2 regions of the Exiguobacterium sp. E17S genome follow, and region 2 is predicted to be linked to the other one. Evidence: riboswitches for the same ligand, from Rfam matches in the RefSeq annotation. Region 2 holds a riboswitch; the other holds the start of a gene.
The links. A riboswitch is a leader RNA that binds a small molecule or an ion and turns the genes downstream of it on or off. The one in region 2 is predicted to bind FMN.
Positions count from the first base shown of each region.

Region 1: it holds a riboswitch for FMN, as region 2 does, so the genes downstream of both, ribD (bifunctional diaminohydroxyphosphoribosylaminopyrimidine deaminase/5-amino-6-(5-phosphoribosylamino)uracil reductase RibD) here and AC3B4V_RS07355 (ECF transporter S component) in region 2, are expected to answer to the same signal.

Region 1 is NZ_JBYLRU010000006.1:72,565-82,349, reverse strand. It holds gene AC3B4V_RS14780 (alanine/glycine:cation symporter family protein) at 1-788, opposite strand, end outside; gene AC3B4V_RS14775 (methyl-accepting chemotaxis protein) at 977-2,680, shown strand; gene AC3B4V_RS14770 (DUF6612 family protein) at 2,733-3,554, opposite strand; gene ribH (6,7-dimethyl-8-ribityllumazine synthase) at 3,767-4,225, opposite strand; gene ribA (GTP cyclohydrolase II) at 4,222-5,412, opposite strand; gene ribE (riboflavin synthase) at 5,412-6,038, opposite strand; gene ribD (bifunctional diaminohydroxyphosphoribosylaminopyrimidine deaminase/5-amino-6-(5-phosphoribosylamino)uracil reductase RibD) at 6,023-7,063, opposite strand; FMN riboswitch at 7,223-7,367, opposite strand; gene AC3B4V_RS14745 (M20 family metallopeptidase) at 7,551-8,756, opposite strand; gene AC3B4V_RS14740 (MetQ/NlpA family ABC transporter substrate-binding protein) at 8,779-9,597, opposite strand; gene AC3B4V_RS14735 (methionine ABC transporter permease) at 9,617-9,785, opposite strand, start outside.
Region 2 is NZ_JBYLRU010000001.1:1,424,330-1,434,114, reverse strand. It holds gene lipA (lipoyl synthase) at 1-721, shown strand, start outside; gene AC3B4V_RS07405 (YutD family protein) at 816-1,193, shown strand; gene AC3B4V_RS07400 (general stress protein) at 1,279-1,725, shown strand; gene AC3B4V_RS07395 (DUF3055 domain-containing protein) at 1,759-2,034, opposite strand; gene glpX (class II fructose-bisphosphatase) at 2,070-3,050, opposite strand; gene AC3B4V_RS07385 (DUF86 domain-containing protein) at 3,202-3,645, shown strand; gene AC3B4V_RS07380 (TIGR01457 family HAD-type hydrolase) at 3,652-4,416, shown strand; gene AC3B4V_RS07375 (NifU family protein) at 4,459-4,686, opposite strand; gene AC3B4V_RS07370 (DUF1462 family protein) at 4,796-5,092, shown strand; gene AC3B4V_RS07365 (NAD(P)/FAD-dependent oxidoreductase) at 5,134-6,186, opposite strand; gene AC3B4V_RS07360 (YuzB family protein) at 6,279-6,512, shown strand; gene AC3B4V_RS07355 (ECF transporter S component) at 6,590-7,156, opposite strand; FMN riboswitch at 7,312-7,454, opposite strand; gene AC3B4V_RS07350 (HesB/IscA family protein) at 7,566-7,916, shown strand; gene AC3B4V_RS07345 (NAD-dependent epimerase/dehydratase family protein) at 8,034-8,900, shown strand; gene AC3B4V_RS07340 (GNAT family N-acetyltransferase) at 8,897-9,400, shown strand; gene AC3B4V_RS07335 (GNAT family N-acetyltransferase) at 9,397-9,785, shown strand, end outside.

The DNA of each region.
Region 1 (9,785 bases), on a different contig from region 2:
CGAATTGCCGCCCCGATTGCCCCACCCGTGATTGCCTCGTTTGAGAACGTACTACTGAAGATCGTTGAAATCGCACCTGGAATCAAATCATAGTTCATGATGAGAATCAGCAAGCCACTTCCGACATAGAAGAAAATCATGAACGGAACGAACAGACTGACGACTTTCCCGATTGACTTGACCCCACCGAGAATGACAACACCCGTCAGTACCATCAATACGATCCCCGTCACGTAAAGTGGCACATCGAACGTTGATTTCATCGCGAGGGCGACCGAGTTCGTCTGGACCCCGTTTCCGATCCCGAACGCAGCGATCGAAGCGAACGCGGCAAACAAGACACCGAGCCATTTCTGCTTCAGTCCACGCTCGAGGTAATACATCGGCCCCCCTGCCATCTGTCCTTTTTCATCAACGACACGATATTTGACGGCAAGAATCGCTTCCGCGTATTTCGTCGCCATCCCGAACAGACCGGACAGCCACATCCAGACGATCGCGCCTGGTCCCCCGAGGACGACGGCGGTTGCGACACCGACGATATTCCCCGTACCGACGGTCGCAGCCAGTGCCGTCATCAACGCTTGAAAGTGACTGATGTCACCTTCTGACTTATCGTCCTGATGCTTTGAAAACGCAAGCTTCAGCGCATACGGCAGTTTGGTAATTTGAATGAATCCTAAGCGAATCGTCAAGTAAATCCCCGTACCGACCAACAGAATGAGTAACGGTGGTCCCCATACGATATCGGACACCGCACTAATCCACTCACTAAATGAATTTCCCATTCGTCTTACCTCCCTTTATGAGATATGTAGTTCCTTACCATTTTTTCAGAATTTACTGATAATTGTCAAACTATTTTTTCATAAAACTATTTTACGTTTTAATTTTTTTGATAATAAGTAAATTTTTTACTTGTGAAGGTATAATCAAGAAAATAAATAGTTCATCTTGCAAAAAAGGAGCGAATCATATGAAGATTAAAACGAAGCTTATCTTATTGTCCTCCATACTTTTGCTTAGCTTGATCGGTGTCGGTTTATACGGCGCATCTTCTCTCAATCGCGTTGACCAAGAGAGTCAAACGATCACCTCGTCTTGGATTCCTGGTCTGAACTTATCCCATGAAACGAACACGGCACTGTCTGATTTGCGACGTGTCGAATTATTACACATTCAAGAAAATGATCCAGAGATCAAAGCCGGTTATGATAAGCGTGTCAAAGACGGTTTAGCGACCGTTGACGCGAATCTCGCGAAATACGAGAAAACGATTTATTTAAAAAGCGATCGCGAACTGTTCAATGATCTCACTAAAAAATGGCAAACTTTCAATGAGACGACTGATCGTCTTCTCGCCCTCAGTACACCAGAAACCCAAAAAGAAGCAGTCACCTATTATGAAGGTGAGAGTCGTGATTCATACTTCGCTGTCTCTGATCAATTAACGAAAATCGTGAAATACAATAATCAACAAGCGAAAATAAATGGTGATGCCATCACAAGTTCTGCCAATACAGCTCATATCCTTCTCTTCACGATCATCGGTGTCGTCGGATTACTCGGTGTCATCTTCACCGTCTTGATTTTACGCTCGATCTTCGGTCCACTCCGTCAACTGCAGGCGAAAACGCATGAACTGGCAACACAAGGCGGCGACTTGACGGCTCAACTCGACGTCGTGCGTGATGATGAAATCGGACAAATCGCCCAGTCGATGAATCAATTCATCGCCCACTTACGGACGATCATCATTCAAGTCGATGATACAGCAACCCACGTCGTATCGACCTCACGTCACGTCTCCGGTCGAATCAGCGAACTCGATCAGGATATGGCGTCGACTTCCCATACGATCGAAAACTTATCAGCCGGTATGCAGGAGACAGCCGCCTCTGCCGAAGAGATGAACTCGTCTGCTGTCGATATGGAAGCAACGATTCATGATATCGTCTCTAGTGCAGAAGCGAACGGAAAACGGGCGCAAGAAGTCGGTGGGCGTGCTGAATCACTTCAAGTCGTTGCAACAGAAGCGAAACAGACCGCGAATCACATTCTCGCTGAAACAAAAAGTAAACTCGAGGATGCGATGGCACGTGCGAAGGCCGTTAAAGAAATTTCCGTCTTATCGGACGCGATTCTTTCGATTGCGGCGCAAACGAATCTCTTATCCCTTAATGCTTCGATTGAAGCAGCACGCGCTGGTGAAGTCGGTCGCGGATTCGCTGTCGTCGCCGATGAAATTCGCAAACTTGCCGAAAGTAGTCGGGATACCGTCGAACAAATCCAAGATGTCTCGATTTCTGTCATCGAGTCCGTTGAACACTTGAACGCTGCGTCCGGCGAGATGCTCTCTTTCATTGATACAAAGGTCGCCAAAGACTATGATTTGTTTGAGGATGCCTCCGTCCAGTATCGAAATGATGCACAATTATTCGGCGATGCAGCGGAACACTTCGCCGTTCAAGCCGGTCAACTCCAGGAACTGACAGCAAACATGCTCGGTGTCATCCACGATGTTGCCGTCACCGTCAATGATGGGGCACAAGGCACACAATCGATGTCAGAACAAATCAATCATTCCGTCCAAGCGTTCCGGGATGTCCATGACCAGACTTCCGTCAGTCAACAGCAGGCAGAGGCACTAAAAGAGGTCTTACGCCAGTTCCAAGTCTAAACGACAAGCCCCTCGTCTTCAGATTAGAAGAGAGGGGCTTGTTTTTTATTACTTATTGTCCTGCACCTGTGAGCGGTTGTGCGTCTTTTGCTTCCGCCGGTAATGTGATCTCGTCGATCTCATTGAATTTCGAGAACGTCGACTCATTCTTCATATTGAATTCGGTCTCTTTTTCAATCGCAAACACCATGTCCATGTCGAGAGACTTCGGATAGAACGTCTTCGCGTCATATGTCATTTTGTAGTTCATCTTTTTATAATCGATGCTATCCATCGCGTCTTTCATCTGTGCCATCTGTCCTGTCTGTTCGAGTGAATCCTTCATGAAGGCTTTCAGATCGTCACCACTCAGCTTAACGTCGATCTGATAGACGTCGCCCTCTTTTTTCGCTGTCCAATTATCTTTGTATTTCTTTAGGAGCTGTAGGTTTTGTTCCGTTGATGCCGATGATTCCATCGCTTCGACCATTTCGCCTAGCTCCGAAACATCTTGAACAATCCATTGTCCGTTTTGTGAGAGATACATTTTATCGTCAACGATGTAACTTTCGATCGTCACGTCTTTCCCGTCTTCAGGATTCTTCATCGTCATCGTCTGCTTCATCGCGAGCGGCTTTTGAATGATGTCAGCTGAAACTTTCTGATCCATCGCCATCTCACCTGCTTTAGAGCTGACCGTTCCTTCCATATGGAACGATTTGATGTCCTCTTGAGCGGCTGTCGCTTTCTTTAATAGCTCTGTGTTCGAGAGTTCCCCCGACTTCGTCGAACCCGATCCGCTACCACTACCTGAATCCGTCTGTCCATCTTGGCATCCGGCAAGTCCAATGGATGCTGCGACAATCCCGGCTGCTACCCACCTTGTTTTCTTCATATTCATTTCCTCCTTTATACGCGTTACCCTGATTTACGAAAAACATTGGAAAATGTTTCAAAGTTTCTTTAGTAGACCATTACCGTTATACTTCAAAACGAACCCTCAAATTTCAAATCTACTATTCTTTTTTTGAAATTTGGTTCAGTGTTCGTGAGATTCCCGCAAAAAAACAGGCTGATGGAAGCTTCCATCAGCCTGTTTCTGGTTCGTTAGATCGTCCGTAAAAGATTCGCCATCTCAATCGCAGAAACCGCAGCTTCATAGCCTTTGTTTCCAGCTTTCGTACCAGCACGTTCGACTGCTTGCTCGATTGAATCCGTCGTCAGGACACCAAAGATGATCGGTACACCTGTGTCGCGCGACGCACTCGCGACACCTTTCGCGACTTCGTTACAGACATAGTCATAGTGCGACGTCGCCCCGCGGATGACAGCACCCAGCGTGATGACTGCGTCATACTTGCCGCTTTTCGCTAATTTTTCCGCGACGAGTGGAATTTCGAATGCTCCCGGGACCCACGCCGTATCGACAGCATCCGCTGCGACACCGTGACGACGGAAAGCGTCGTTTGCTCCTCCGACGAGTTTTGAAGTGATCAATTCGTTAAAACGTGCAGCGACGATTGCGACGCGTAGTCCTTCTCCTGTTAAGAAACCTTCGTAGATCATAATGTGTGTCCTCCTTGGATATCGAGCCAGTGCCCGAGTTTCGTTTGTTTTGTTTTCAGATAACGCTGATTTTCAGGTTCAACCGGTACTTGATGGGGTACACGTTCGATGACTTCGATGCCTTCTTGTTCGAGCACCTGTTGTTTATCCGGGTTGTTCGTCATCAAGCGGATCTTCGTCACGCCGAGATCACGCAACATGTTCGCTGCGACCGTATAATCACGCATGTCAGTCGGATAACCGAGTGCATGGTTCGCTTCGACCGTATCGAGTCCTTGTTCCTGTAACTCGTACGCTTTTAACTTCGCCATCAGACCGATGCCGCGTCCTTCCTGACGTAAATACAAGACGGCTCCCCCTTCTTGTTCAATCCGCTCGAGTGCCGCATCGAGTTGCGGTCCACAATCGCAACGCTTCGAACCGAAGACGTCCCCTGTCAGGCATTCCGAGTGTAGACGGACGAGCATCCCGTCGTGCGCTTCACCGGATAAGACAGCGACATGTTCTTTATCGTCTGGCGTCGTATAGCCAATCATTCGAAAGGCTCCGAACGTCGTCGGAAGCAACACTTCCGCCTCCCGCTTCAACGGTCGCTCAAGATACGCGACGAGTGCTTCGATCGTAATCAGTTTTAAATCATGTTCTTCCTTATAGAGAAGTAGATCATCGACCCGTGCCATCGTGCCGTCTTCCTTAATGATTTCACAGATGACGGCGATCTCATCGCTACCGGCAAGACGGGCAAGATCGACACCCGCTTCCGTATGTCCACGTCGCTCCCGGACACCGCCCTCTTTGGCGATCAATGGGAAGATGTGACCCGGTCGTTTGAAACGTTCCGGTCCATCCGTCAGCATCCGCTGAATCGTTAGCGACCGTTCCTCAGCACTGATGCCGGTCTTTGCTTCTTCATGATCGATGCTGAGCGTAAATGCCGTTCCATGCGGATCTGTATTATTCGCTGTCATCGGAGCAAGTTCGAGTCGCTGTGCGATCCGCGGACTGACTGGTACACAGACGAGTCCTTTTCCGTATGTGATCATGAAGTTGATGTTTTCTGCTGTCGCGTGTTCTGCGAGCATGACGAGATCGCCTTCATTCTCACGATCCTCGTCATCACAGACGATGATCGGTCGTCCTTTTTTCAAATCTTCTATTGCGTCTTCAATCAAGTCGAATCCGTTCATTACATGTCGCCTCCTAAGAATGCTGCCCAGTCCGTCTGCTTCTCATGCTGCGTGAAATGATAGAGATGTTTCGCCATCATGTCACACTCGATATTGACGACTGCGCCGCTTGCCAATCGATCAAACGTCGTCACTTGACGTGAGTGCGGAATCAATGAAATCGAGATCGTTTCCGGCGTGACGCCTTGCAACGTCAGGCTCGTACCGTTGATTGCGATCGAGCCTTTCGGAATACAATACTTTTGCCACGATCCGACATCAAACGTATAGACCATCGCTTCTCCATCCGGTCGCCGACTGATCAGCCGAGCTGTTCCGTCGATATGTCCACTGACGAAATGGCCGCCGAAGCGACCGTCTGCCGGCATCGCCCGTTCGAGTTGCAATGGGCTTCCGACGCGGTACGTGCCGAGGGCTGTTGACCGAATCGTGTCATGGACGGCATCTGCCGTGAAACCGGTCGGACTCATCGACGTGACCGTCAAACAAATCCCATCGACGGCGATGCTATCTCCGATCTTCGTTCCTTCGAGTACCCGGTGCGCCTCAATTTCAAGCGCTAACCCGTTCGGTCGCGGGATCTTTCGTTTTAAGGTTCCGACTTCTTCAATCAATCCGGTGAACATGTTGTCTCCTCCTTTCGGATGTACGTCAGATGGAGATCCGGTCCAACCGTCTCAACCTGGTCGATTTGAAAACGATCTTCGATATCGTGTTGACTATTCCACGCATCGCCTTCAAAAATCGATGGGGCTTGGTAGACTTCGATTCGGTCAACGAGATCTGCCTCAAGGAAAGCGGCTTGAATCGTCGGTCCACCTTCGATCAAAACACTGCGAATGTCTTGTTCGTATAAGCGTTTTAAAATCGCTTCCGGCGTCTCATACTCACCGACGAGCACCGTCACCTGATCGTGACTGATCCGAGGAACACTCGTCAGCCAGTAGGTTGGATTTTTACCATCGCGGAAAACTTGCGCCGTCTCCGGGACCCGACCACGGCGATCGACGATTACCCGAATCGGTTCGATACCTGACGCCGCGCGTAAAGTCAGTGCCGGATCATCGACGAGGACCGTCTCACTGCCGACGAGGATCGCATCATGGCGTCCACGCAGGGCGCGACCATTCGCGCGTGCTTCTTCTGACGTGATCCAGCGCTGTTCACCTGTCGCCGCGATCCCGTTCATCGTCTGAGCGATCTTGACGGTCACGGTCGGGCGTTTTCGTTCGATCGTCTTCCAGAATTCCGTGTAGAGAGCTTCTGCCTCATGGCGTAACAGGCCGACCTCGACTTCGATTCCCGTGTCCTGTAGCCGTTTGATTCCGGAACCAGCGACGATCGCATGTTTGTCCTCCGTTGCGACGAAGACTCGTTTGATTCCTGCTTGTAGAATCGCTTCCGTGCATGGTGGCGTCTTGCCATGATGATTGCATGGCTCGAGCGTCACGTAAAGATCGGCACCGCGGGCGGCTTCTCCTGCCATCCGTAAGGCTTCGACTTCTGCGTGCGGACCACCGGCAAACCGGTGCGCACCGAAGCCGATGATGCGTCCTTGTTTGACGATGACACAGCCGACACTTGGATTCGGACTTGTTTGTCCGTGTAACATTTGTGCTAATTGCATGGCATAACTCATCATCTGTGACATCGCGTTCACTCCTTTCAAATGAAAAAAGACGCCCCTTGAAAAAGGGGCGTCTGTATAGAAGGGTTCACGAAATACACGGTTCGCTCCCAGCATTTTTTCATGCAGAAAGAGACCATCTCCTGAAAACATTTTTTCAGAAAACGGCTTGAATCGTGTCGTTTCGTTCTTCTCCCATCCGGACTTTACCGTCGGCCCTGGAATCTCACCAAGTCAGCCATGATGCGTACATCACAGGTCGCGGGCTCGTCGATCAATCGATCGCATCACCGCCGGTTGGGATTTTCACCCTACCCCGAAGAACTGGATTATTGAGTTATACAATTTTAGCCTAGCATATCTTTTTCAAGAAAACAAAGCGCAAATGCTTCTGTCTTGTCTCTTTTTTGATTTCGCTCCAGTTCTGTCACTCATCACCAATTCGTGATCGACTGCATCTCAAAAACGACCGGAGCACCTGATAGCAGTGCATCCAGTCGTCGTTTTCCGCTTATAAATATCCGTTCTTCCGGTCGTGGAATTCTTGAGCGATCGCCCCGCGCGTCCGTTCATCAGCGAGGACGCGAAGCGCTGTCCGAGCGAGGATTTTCGCCCCCGTGATCAATGCTTCATCTCCAGCTTCTGAACGAGCCGCTTCTTTGAATGCTTCCGTATGCGCGACGAGATCGTCCGGACCTATCTTGATATACGGATGGATCGTCGGAATGACTTGACTGATGTTACCGGCATCCGTCGAACCAAGACCCGGTCGTTCGTCTAAGTGGACCTTTTCACCAAGCGATTCTGCTTCTTCTTGGAACAGACGGTCGAACGTCCGGTTGAAGACGAGGTTATCGACTTCATTTTGGAAGGCGATGACGTCAAGTGTCGCCCCAGTCGCGAGTGCCGCGCCTTGGGCGACGGCTTTGACTTTTTCCGTGACGGCATTCAATCGTTCCCGTGTCGTCGCCCGGATGAAGAAACGTGCTTTTGCGTATTCCGGGATGATGTTCGGCGCATCACCTCCATGCGTGATGATTCCGTGAATCCGGACATCGTCCGGTAATTGCTGACGTAACGCATTGATTCCATTGAAGAGTTGAATGACAGCGTCAAGGGCGTTGATGCCTTCCTCTGGTGACGCCGCTGCGTGTGCCGGACGACCCGTAAAGGCAAAGTCGAGCGGATCGACCGCAAGGGAAGAACCCGTGATCCGTGTTTGTCCCGACGGATGGACCATCAAGGCCGCATCGATCCCTTCCAACAACTGATGTTTGACGAAACTGCCTTTCGCACTACCGTTCGGTCCACCTTCCTCGGCTGGTGTTCCAAGGACAACGACACTCCCGCCGACTTCATCGAGCACTTTACTGAGCGCGATCGCCGCTGCGACGCTCGTCGTGCCGATGATATTATGACCGCACGCGTGACCAATACCCGGCAACGCATCGTATTCAGCAAGAAAGGCAATCGTTGCGCCTGGTCGGTCGCTCGATTTCTTCGCGAAGAACGCGGTATCGTGCCCCGCGACGCCGAGTTCTACTGTAAAACCTTCCGCTGTTAGACGCTCCGCATGGAGCCGCGAAGCAAAGAATTCCTCGTTCCCGATTTCCGGCGTTGCATGAATCCGATGACTTGTCTCAAGATACGATTCCCGTTTTTGTTCGATGTCCTGTTCAATCGTCTCTACCCATGTCGTGCGTACTGGTGTCGTCATACTGTCCACTCTCCTTTTGAAATTATTCGCCGATATCGCTCAGTGGAACGAACGTCGGGATCGTACTGCCTTTATATTCTTTTTTGATGAAGGCCGCGACATCTTTTTGTTGATACAGCGATGCGATTTTTTTCAGTTCTTTTTTGTTCTTGTCTTCCGTCCGTGTCGCGATGATGTTGATGTATGGTTTTGCTGTCTCGTTCTCATGGACGATCGAGTCCTTGATCGGGTTGAAGCCAGCGTCAACGGCAATGCCATTGTTGATGATTGATGCCGCGACGTCCGGTAAGACGCGTGGCGTTTGCCCGGCGACGATCGGAACGATTTTTAGCTTTTTCGGATTCTCGACGATCTTATCGACCGAACCGTTGCCATCGAAGTCGTCCGGTAGCTTGATCAGACCTGCTTCTTGCAGTAACAAGAGGGCGCGTCCCATGTTCGTCGCTTCGTTCGGAACAGCGATTTTTCCGCCAGTTGGAATGTCTTTGACGTCCTTGTATTTATCCGAGTAAATCCCCATCGGTGCGATAACAGTCGTCGCAATCGGCGATAGCTTCAAATTATGTTCTTTCTTGAAAGCGTTGAAGTAGGAAATCGTCTGGAAGGCATTGGCGTCGATCTCGCCCTCAGCCAGTGCCATGTTCGGCTGGACATAATCGGAGAACTTGACGAGCTCGATTTTGATGCCCTCCTTTTCTGCTTTTTTCGCGACATAGTCCCAAACTTGTGTGTCTGAACCGCTGACACCGAGCTTGATCGTCTTTTCGTCTTCTCCTGATGCTGCGCACCCGGCAAATAAAATCGTCGTGAGTGTTGCTCCAATTGCTACTGTTTTTTTCATGGCTGAATCGCTCCCTTGATTAATGTCTTCTAATTTTTCGTGCGACGATGTTGCCTGTCGTCTGTAAGCCTTGGACTAAGATGACGAGAATCCCGACCGTGATGATCATGACTTTCGTGTCGAATCGTTGATAGCCATAGGTGATCGCTAAGTCACCGAGACCACCGCCTCCAATCGCACCTGCCATC
Region 2 (9,785 bases):
GATTCTCGGAAGTATCTGTACACGTGCGTGCCGTTTTTGCGCCGTGACGACAGGACGTCCAAACGAACTCGATCTCGAAGAACCAAAACGTGTCGCGGAATCCGTTCGTTTGATGAACCTGAAGCACGCGGTCATCACAGCGGTTGCTCGTGACGATCTGAATGATTTCGGAGCAGGCGTTTACGCGGAGACGGTCCGTGAAGTGCGTCGGATGAACCCAGAGACATCAATCGAAGTCTTGCCTTCAGATATGGGTGGGAACTTTGAAGCGTTGAAAACGCTGATTGATGCACAGCCAGACATCATGAACCACAACATCGAGACGGTCCGCCGTCTGACACCGACCGTTCGTGCGAAAGCCACTTACGACCGGACGCTTGAATTCCTTCGTCGTTCGAAGGAACTCGCACCTGAAATTCCAACGAAGTCGAGCTTGATGCTTGGTCTTGGTGAGACATGGGAAGAGATTCTTGAAACGATGGATGATCTTCGCGCAAATAACGTCGACATCATGACGATCGGTCAGTATCTCCAACCGACGAAAAAACACCTCGACGTCATCAAATACTATACACCGCAAGAGTTCGCTGAACTGAAGCAAATCGCCCTCAGCAAAGGGTTCTCGCACTGTGAGGCAGGTCCACTCGTTCGTTCGTCGTATCACGCGGATGAACAAGTCAACGCAGCGAAAAAGAATAAAACAGCACTTCCGATCGACTAATGATCAAAAACCGTTCGAGCAGTTGCTCGGACGGTTTTTCGTCTGCCAGGCGAAATGGAATATGCTATGATAAGAACAGCAGGAGGTGGGAATAATGATACAAGTCAATCGGGAACGTTATGAGGTCGTCGAAGAGAAGCGCGAAGGTTTTAATGAGGAAGCATTCATCGGTCGTTTCAGCGACGTCCTTGAGAAATATGATTATATCGTGGGGGACTGGGGGCACGGTCAATTACGGCTACGTGGCTTCTATGAGGATCAACACGAGAAAGCGACATTCGATACGAAGATTTCGCATGTGGCGGATTATCTCTACGAATACTGTAACTTCGGATGTGCCTACTTCATCGTCAAGAAGATCGGATTGGTAGAAGGAGAAGAAGCACCACCTCGCTTCGACGGTTCTTCATCCAATACGTTGAAGTTGAAACGGAAGTTCGCACCTGCACCAGAGAAGACAGAAAGCGAGTAATCAAACTGTCATACAGAAAAGCGTTTCTAGTGGACGGAATTCGGCTATTACTATAAGTATCATGTACCTATAGGGGGAACTATCCATGCGAATCGTTGGAATTTACTCATCCGTACCAGAAGTCGTCAGTGCCGTGCACGATCTCCGTGTTGCCGGTGTCGTCTCGACTGATTTAAAAGTTTTAGCGCACGACAAATACGATCTCGAACAAATCGAGGAATTGGCGGATTTGAACAACCAACAGACATCGACGCGTCTGTCGCAGGAAGATCATCGCAATCTCTGGCAGGAAATCAAAAGCATCTTCAAAAAAGATGATACGGTCTCTCATGGAGACGCCATCCACGGAAGTGGCTTGACGAAGGAAGACGTCGATCGTGCGAATCATGCGGTCGAAAGCGGTCAATTCGTATTACTCGTCGGTGATGAAGCGGATCAGCATTCAGAGCGTCGTGCCCATGACGAGTCAGACAATACGAACGTCTTCAGCGGACCGAACACACTAAATGAACGAAACGATCGTCTCTTATAAGAAAAAGCCTTCGTCCGCGGACGAAGGCTTTTTTCATAGACCGATATAAGCGCGCAGATACATCTCGAGTTCCGTTGCCGCATCGTCTTCGACGTCAAACGCCGTCGCGATGTAGCCAGGTTCATCAAAATCGTCCGCACCGATGATCGCATAGCGATTCGATAAGAGATTCAAGACGAGAATCTTACCGTAAAAATGCTCCGAGTGGGTGATGGCGAGATCAAACCGACTGGCTTCTCCAATCCAACTGACGAAGCGTGTCTTCGTTTGTTCGACATCATCATATAAAAAATCACGTTCTTCCATCATTCAGCTTCCCTCATTTCCCTAACATCTGTTTCAGATTAAAGGGTTTGGGGGACTTTTTGCAAGTATGGTTTACGCGATAAGCTATGCTCGGCGATGACTTTTCGAATCGTCCGTGTCTTTGAACGCATGACAAGGGATGTCGTCTCAACGATATCATCCGTCAAGAACTTAACGCCATCGAGCATTTCGCCCGTCGTGACGCCTGTCGCGGCAAAGATACAGTCGTCGCTTTTAATAAGGTCATCAAGCGTCAAGAGTTGAAGCGGATCTTCAAGTCCCATCCGGATGACACGAGCAGTTTCTTCCTCGTTCATCGGATGTAAGCGTGCCTGCATGTCGCCGCCCATTGCTTTAACGGCAGCAGCCGTGATGACACCTTCAGGAGCACCGCCTGTACCGATGAAGATATCGATTCCTGTCGCAGGAGAGAGTGGTGCGATTCCAGCCGAGACGTCGCCGTCTTCAAATAGACGAACCCGTGCGCCCATCCGCATCGCGGCTTCGCGGAAGTGATCGTGACGTGGGCGATCCTGCATGATGACAGTGACGTCTTCAATCCGTTTATTGTTGTATTGAGCTGCTTTTTCAATGATGACTTCAAGTGGATCGTCGAGCGAGACGTGCCCTTTTAAGTTCGGTCCAACTGTTAATTTATCCATATACATATCCGGTGCGTGGAGCAGGGCACCTTGATCGGCGACGGCGATGACGACCATCGCATTACCGAGACCTTTGGCGACGATATTCGTACCTTCGAGAGGGTCGACGGCGATGTCAACGATTGGACCGTTTGCTGTTCCGACACGTTCGCCGATGAAGAGCATCGGTGCTTCGTCGAGTTCGCCTTCACCGATGACGACCGTTCCGTTCATGTTGACCGTGTTCAAGACTTCGCGCATCGCAGTCGTTGCTGCATCATCCGCTTCATTTTTCTTACCGCGACCAATCCATTGAGCAGAAGCTAGTGCTGCTGCTTCCGTAGCGCGTACGATTTCCAGTGCGAGTTCCCGTTCCATGTATATAACCTCCACGTCACCAATGTGACATACTATTTTCAGCGAAAATCTAAATTGAGGATAACACATTGGGGAATGTGATGCAAATGACCTTTCTGCTTTTCAGGATTGCCGGATAACGATAAAATGGAGGATGTGAGGGGGAATGAAGATGTATTTCGTCAATCGTCAAAAAATCGAAGAGACGGTCGTCTGTTATGAGACGGCACTTCGACAAAGTAAGGAAGTTACGGGGGATCCGGTGACGACGGCACTGGCTATGGAACGGATCGGTTTTTTAGTCATCGAGAGTGTCATCGACATCGGAAACAGTATGATTGATGGATTCATCATGCGGGATCCGGGAAGTTATGAAGATATCATTCTCATTTTAGAAGATGAGAAGGTCATCGATGGACCGCTCGCGACGAGTCTGAAGAAGCTCGTTGCGTTACGTACGTTGATCGTCCGGTCATTCACACAGTCGAGTATGGCGGAGATTCGGGCGGTACTTGAGACAGAGGAAGCAGAACTACGTCGTTTCCCGGAAGCGATTCGCCGGTATATCGAGACAGAACTCGGACCGGTGTCTGCATTTTTACCAAACGAGGAGTGAGTCAGGATGAAGGCAAAAGGCTATTTATTTGATTTAGATGGAACGATGTATAACGGAACGGAACCGGTAAAAGAAGCGGTCGATTTCGTCAATCGTCTGCAAGCAGAAGGCATTCCGTATTTGTTCGTGACGAATAATGCGTCGATGACGGCAGAAGCCGTGGCGGAGAAATTACGCGGGATGGGTGTTCATTCCGATGCGAAACACGTCTTGACGAGTGCGATGGCGACTGGTCGTTATATCGCTGATCTATCACCGAAAGCGCGCGTCTATGCGATTGGTGAGACAGGACTGATTGATGCGCTTGAACGGGAAGGGTTAGACGTCGTCGCAACGGAAGCGGCAGATTACGTCGTCATCGGTCTCGACCGTCAGATCACGTATGAAAAACTCGCTGTCGGTGCCCTCGCGATTCGTGCCGGTGCTCGTTTCATCTCGACGAACGGAGACATCGCCATTCCGACAGAACGTGGATTCTTACCAGGAAACGGTGCCTTGACGTCCGTCCTGCGCGTGACGACGGAGAAGGAACCGTTCTTCATCGGCAAACCGGAACCGGTCATGGTCGATATCGCAACGGAGATGATTGGTCTGTCAAAAGAAGACGTCATCATGGTCGGGGATAACTACCATACGGATATCCTATTCGGAATCAATGGAGGCATCCGGACGATGCACGTCAATTCTGGCGTCCACACACCCGTCTTCATTCAAGGTCAGGATCGTCAACCGACATACATGGTCGATACGTTAGCCGAATGGATTCTATGAATCAAAAAATCCCGAACGAGAATTCGTTCGGGATTTCATGTATTAGAAGACTTGTTCGACTTCAACGACGCCAGCGACTTCTTCAAGAAGGGCACGTTCGATACCGGCCTTCAATGTGATCGTTGAACTTGGGCAGCTACCACAAGCTCCCATCAAACGGAGTTTTACGATTCCGTCTTCTACATCTACGAGTTCAACGTCTCCTCCATCACGAAGAAGGAACGGACGCAATTTTTCAAGAACTTCATTCACTTGATCAAACATTTCCATGCGTAAACACATCCTTTCGTATAGTTTCATTGTAACAGGGTTGAAAAATGTTCTCAATCTGGAAAACTTGTATACTAAAGAGGAGAGAATTGAAAAGGGGGACTTCAAGATGGAAATCACGGTTTATGGAACAGCGGTCACTTGTCCGAGTTGTGTCGGGGCACCCAGCTCGGAAGAGACGTTCAGTTGGCTACAAGCTGTCCTCGGACAGAAATATGAGCAAGCGATGACGCTACGCTATGTCGATTTCGAGACAGCAACAGCGGATCAATGGACGGAAGCCTTGAAAGAGGATGTCTATTTTTATCCACTGATCGTGCTTGATGATGAGATGATTGACGAGGGGTACGTCAAGCTGAAGACGATCACGGCAGCGATTGATGCAAAGTTAAGTCAGACGGGGTGAACGACAAAGAGGTATCCCAAAGATCGGGACACCTCTTTTGTTCATTTAATCTTTTTGTGTTTCCATAAGACACCGGACTTTAAGAGACGTGGGACTTTCCCCGTCAGCGCTTGCTTGCCCATGACGATCCCAAAACCATCTGATTTCCCGAGCGATCCGAGCATCCCGCGCAATTTGATTTCTGGCAGTTTCGGCAATTTTTTCCCTTGCCATTTCGCTTGCAAGACATCGACGACTTGTTCTGCCTGATGTTCTGCGAGTTGACCGCTTGGTGCATACGGCAAGCTGGCACAATCGCCGATGACGAAGACGTTATCGTATTCTGGTACATGGTGATGTTCCGTCAATTTGATCCGACCGCCACTGTCTGCAGCAAAGCCGAGATCACGAACGACCTTGACCGGCTGCGTACCTGCCGTCCAAATCGTCAAGTCCGACGGGTACGTATCGTCGCCGTTTCGCACGTCGTCCGCCGTGACGAGCGTGACGTTCGAATTGTTGATGACCTCAACGTCATGCTCCTCGAACCATTCCTGGACGTAAGACGAGACTTTATCGGATAAGAATGACAAGACGGATGGACCGCGGTCGAACAGACGAATCGTTAAATCTTTCCGGCTCTCATGCAGTTCACTGGCAAGTTCGACACCAGATAGACCAGCACCGACGATCGAGACGACGGACCCCGGTGACAAACCACAGATCGCTTGCTGTGTCTTGCGCGATTCTTCAAGTGTCTGGATGCTATATGTAAACTCTTGAGCACCCGGAATGTTGTGGTATTTATCCTCGCAACCGAGGGCGATGATCAAGTCATCATAGAATAATTCTGATCCGTCCTGCAGGTGGACCGTATTCGTCTCTGGTGAGATTTTAATGACATGTCCATATTTATAAGTAAGATGTTTCCCCTCCGGAAATTCAATCCGGACATCTCGATCTGATAATGTACCTGCTGCGAGTGCGTAATATTCCGTTTTGAGTGCGTGGTACGGTAGACGGTCGACGAGCGTGACGGCAACTTCCTCGTCCTTGAATCGCTCACAAATCCGCATTCCACCATATCCTCCGCCGAGTACGACCAATTGCTTCATAACGTAAAATCCCCCTTAGTTCCCCTAAATCAGTCTGACCTTGTATAATACGACATGAGGCAGGTCGTTTCCTGCTTGAAGGAGGAAAAAAAGTGAATCCGATTATTGAATTTTGTATCAGTAACTTAGCGGCTGGTACACAGGTCGTCATGGAGCAACTCGAACGTGACCCTAACGTCGACGTCGTCGAATACGGTTGTCTCGGCTATTGCGGCATTTGTTCGCTTGATCATTTTTGTCTCGTTGATGGTGAGACGGTCGTAGGCGAGACGCCGGAAGAGTTGCTTGAAAAGATTTACCTAAAAATCGAAGAGAATGAGCTGTGAGCACGAACAGCCAAAAAAAACCCCTCGTTCGTCTGAACGAGGGGATTCGTGTCCGTCAGCGGGCGCAGCTTTTCGGATCAGGCAGATTGTTGACGGCGCATCATCCATGGTCGTAGTTTCAAGAACAACGGAATGAAGAGTGCCGAGATGAACAACGCCTTGATGACGTTAAACGGTAAGATACCAGCTGTGATCGCTGTCCATTTGACAGCTGGATCCGCCATGTAGTCCATACCAAGGAACCATGCATACGCTGGAAGGATCAAGATATAGTTGAGAATCGCAAGACCGAGTGCCATCGTGATCGTACCAGCGACGAGACCAGTTGCGAGACCTTGTGTTGATTTCTTTTTGTGGTAGAACCAGCTGACAGGAAGCACGAATGCGACACCAGCAGCGAAGTTCGCGAATTCTCCGACCGGAACACCACTTCCGCGGAAGATGTAGTATAGCACGTTCTTCAATGCTTCGACGATGACACCTGCGACCGGTGAGAACATGATCGCTGCGACGAGAGCAGGAACATCACTGAAGTCAATCTTCAGATAGTTCGGTAAGAACGGCAGTGGAAAATTGATAAGCATAAGAACAAACGAGATTGATCCTAACATTGACAGAGTGACCATTTTTTGTGTGCGTTTCATACGAGTATTGTCTCCTTTTGCTCGTTCCTCTCGATGAAGTATTGGCATGACTGCGTCCATAAAGAAACCCCTATTGATGAGATCAACAGGGGAGAAGTCCGCATTAAATAAACCTAATCGATTGTTGCAAAAATCGATCAAATTCAAACTCATGCCGCCATCTTCTCCCATCCAGACTGTACTGTCGGCTCCTGAATTACACAGAATCAGCAAATAGCGCCCTATTCGCTCGCGGGCTTCAACTCAAGAAGAGTTGTTTACCGCCGGTCGGGAATTTCACCCTGCCCTGAAGATGGAACGATTATTTTGTTGTACATACCATTTATACAACGAATTCAAGATAGTTTCAAGCAACTAGGTTTCGATTCGCTCAGAAGTTGCGTATACTAAAGAAAAGGAAGGTGATGACATGATCCATTTAACGGAGGCAGCAGCGCTACAAGTCCAGGACATGATGGCGCAGGCACCAGCAGATGAACGGAATCTTCGGATGCTCGTCCAAGGTGGTGGATGTAGTGGTCTGTCGTACGGAATGGGATTCGACCAACAGAAAGAAACGGATCTCGTTTTCGAACAGCACGGCGTGACCGTCATCGTGGACGAAAAAGATTATCCGGTCGTCAAAGGACTGGAAATCGATTATAAGCAGTCGATGCTCGGCGGCGGATTCACGATCACGAATCCGAATGCCATCGCAACATGCGGTTGCGGGACTTCGTTCCGGACGGCAACGAATGCTGGGACACCGGGTGGCTGTTAATGAATCCAATCGTGGACATCGTCCACGATTTTTTTATTGTCCGCATACAGGAGACCTGTTCCGTTGACTCGAAATATTAAGAGAGTGAATGCTACTACGAACAGGGAGGGCTTCAGGATGAGAAAAGTATTGATCTTCGGGGGAACGCGCTATTTCGGACGCCGGCTTGCAATTCGCTTAGCCGATTCGGGGGATGACGTGACAATCGTCACACGCGGCGAGCATACGCCACCAGTCGCGAAGGGCTTGACATTTTTCAAAGGAGACCGGACGTCAAGTAGTACGATGAAGGACTTAAGCCAACAGCACTGGGATGTCATCTATGACAACATTTGCTTCACGCCGTATCAAGCCAAGCTTGCGATCGACGCGTTTGAAGGGAAAGTCGGGCGCTACGTGTTGACGTCGACGATGTCTGTCTATGAAGACGGTGGTGCGAATATCACGGAGCGTGCCTACAATCCGTTTCCCGGGAAATATGAGCTTGAGAAGGAACATGGATATGGCGAAGGGAAGCGCCAAGCGGAGAGTTATTTCTTCCAACGGGCGACGTTCCCAGTCGTTGCGGTCCGTTTTCCGGTCGTCCTCGGACCAGATGACTATACGGAGCGACTCGTCTTTCATATCAAGCGGGCGCTTGACGGTCGTCCGATCGTTGCCGAAAACACATACGCGAAGATGGGGTATATCTCAAGTTATGAAGCCGCTGCCTTTCTTGAGTGGTGTGGTCGTTCGGAACTGACCGGACCAATCAACGCTGCAAGTGACGGTGTCTTATCAATTCAAGACCTAGTGGATAAGATCGACCGCGTTGCGGGAACGACGAGTCAACTCGTTGCAAAAGGAGAAGATGAATCGCCGCTTGCGCCAGAACGCGATTTCTATATGGATACGACAGCTGCGAAACAAGCCGGCTATCTATTCCAACATGTCGATGACTGGCTCGATCGTTTGATTGAAGAGGAGGTGCGCAATCACCAATGATGCAGTTGATAAAACCAACTCTTGCGTGGGAGACAGAGTATCGCGCCTTTTTAGAAGACTGGCGAGAGTCGGGCGAAACGATCGTGCCGGAAGCAGTCGGAGACACATATGAACCGCTCGGCGCTTATTTTGCGGAACTTAAGGAAATGGAGACAACAGTCAGACCGGGTCTTGTCACCCATTCGACGTACTGGATGGTCGACGGGCAACGAATCGTCGGTGCGCTGAACTTCCGGCATGACTTGACGGAGAACTTGAAGTTGTACGGCGGACACATCGGATACGGCATCCGACCATCCGAGCGTCAGAAAGGATATGCGACGACCGGGCTCCGTTTAGCGCTAGAAGAAGCACGGCAACGTGGACTCGATCAAGTGCTGTTGACGTGTGGCGTTGATAATCTAGCATCTCGCCGTGTCATCTTGGCGAACGGTGGACAAGAAATCGAGCCGACTGTTCGTAATGGACGCGAGACACGTCGCTTCATCATCCCGTTATGAGGATTCGTGAAGCACGTCTTGAAGATGCGTCAGCCATCGCCCGCGTTCATATTGATGCCTGGCGGGAGACGTATCAAGGTATCATTCCAGATCCGTATTTAGCACAGCTGTCGCATGCGAAACGGACGAAACAATGGGAACAGACATTAGTTGATCAGCGCGTGTATGTTGCCGTGTCAGGAGAAGAAGTCGTTGGCTTTGCGCAAGGTGGAGCGAATCGAAGTGATGCGCGTGAAGGGGAGTTGTATGCGATTTATGTCTTGCAAGCGTCGCAAGGACAAGGACTCGGAAAAGCTTTGTTTCAACGCATCGCTGAGGACTTAGCGGAATATGAGACGATGCAGGTTTCTGTCTTGCGAGATAATCCAGCGTGCCAGTTTTACGA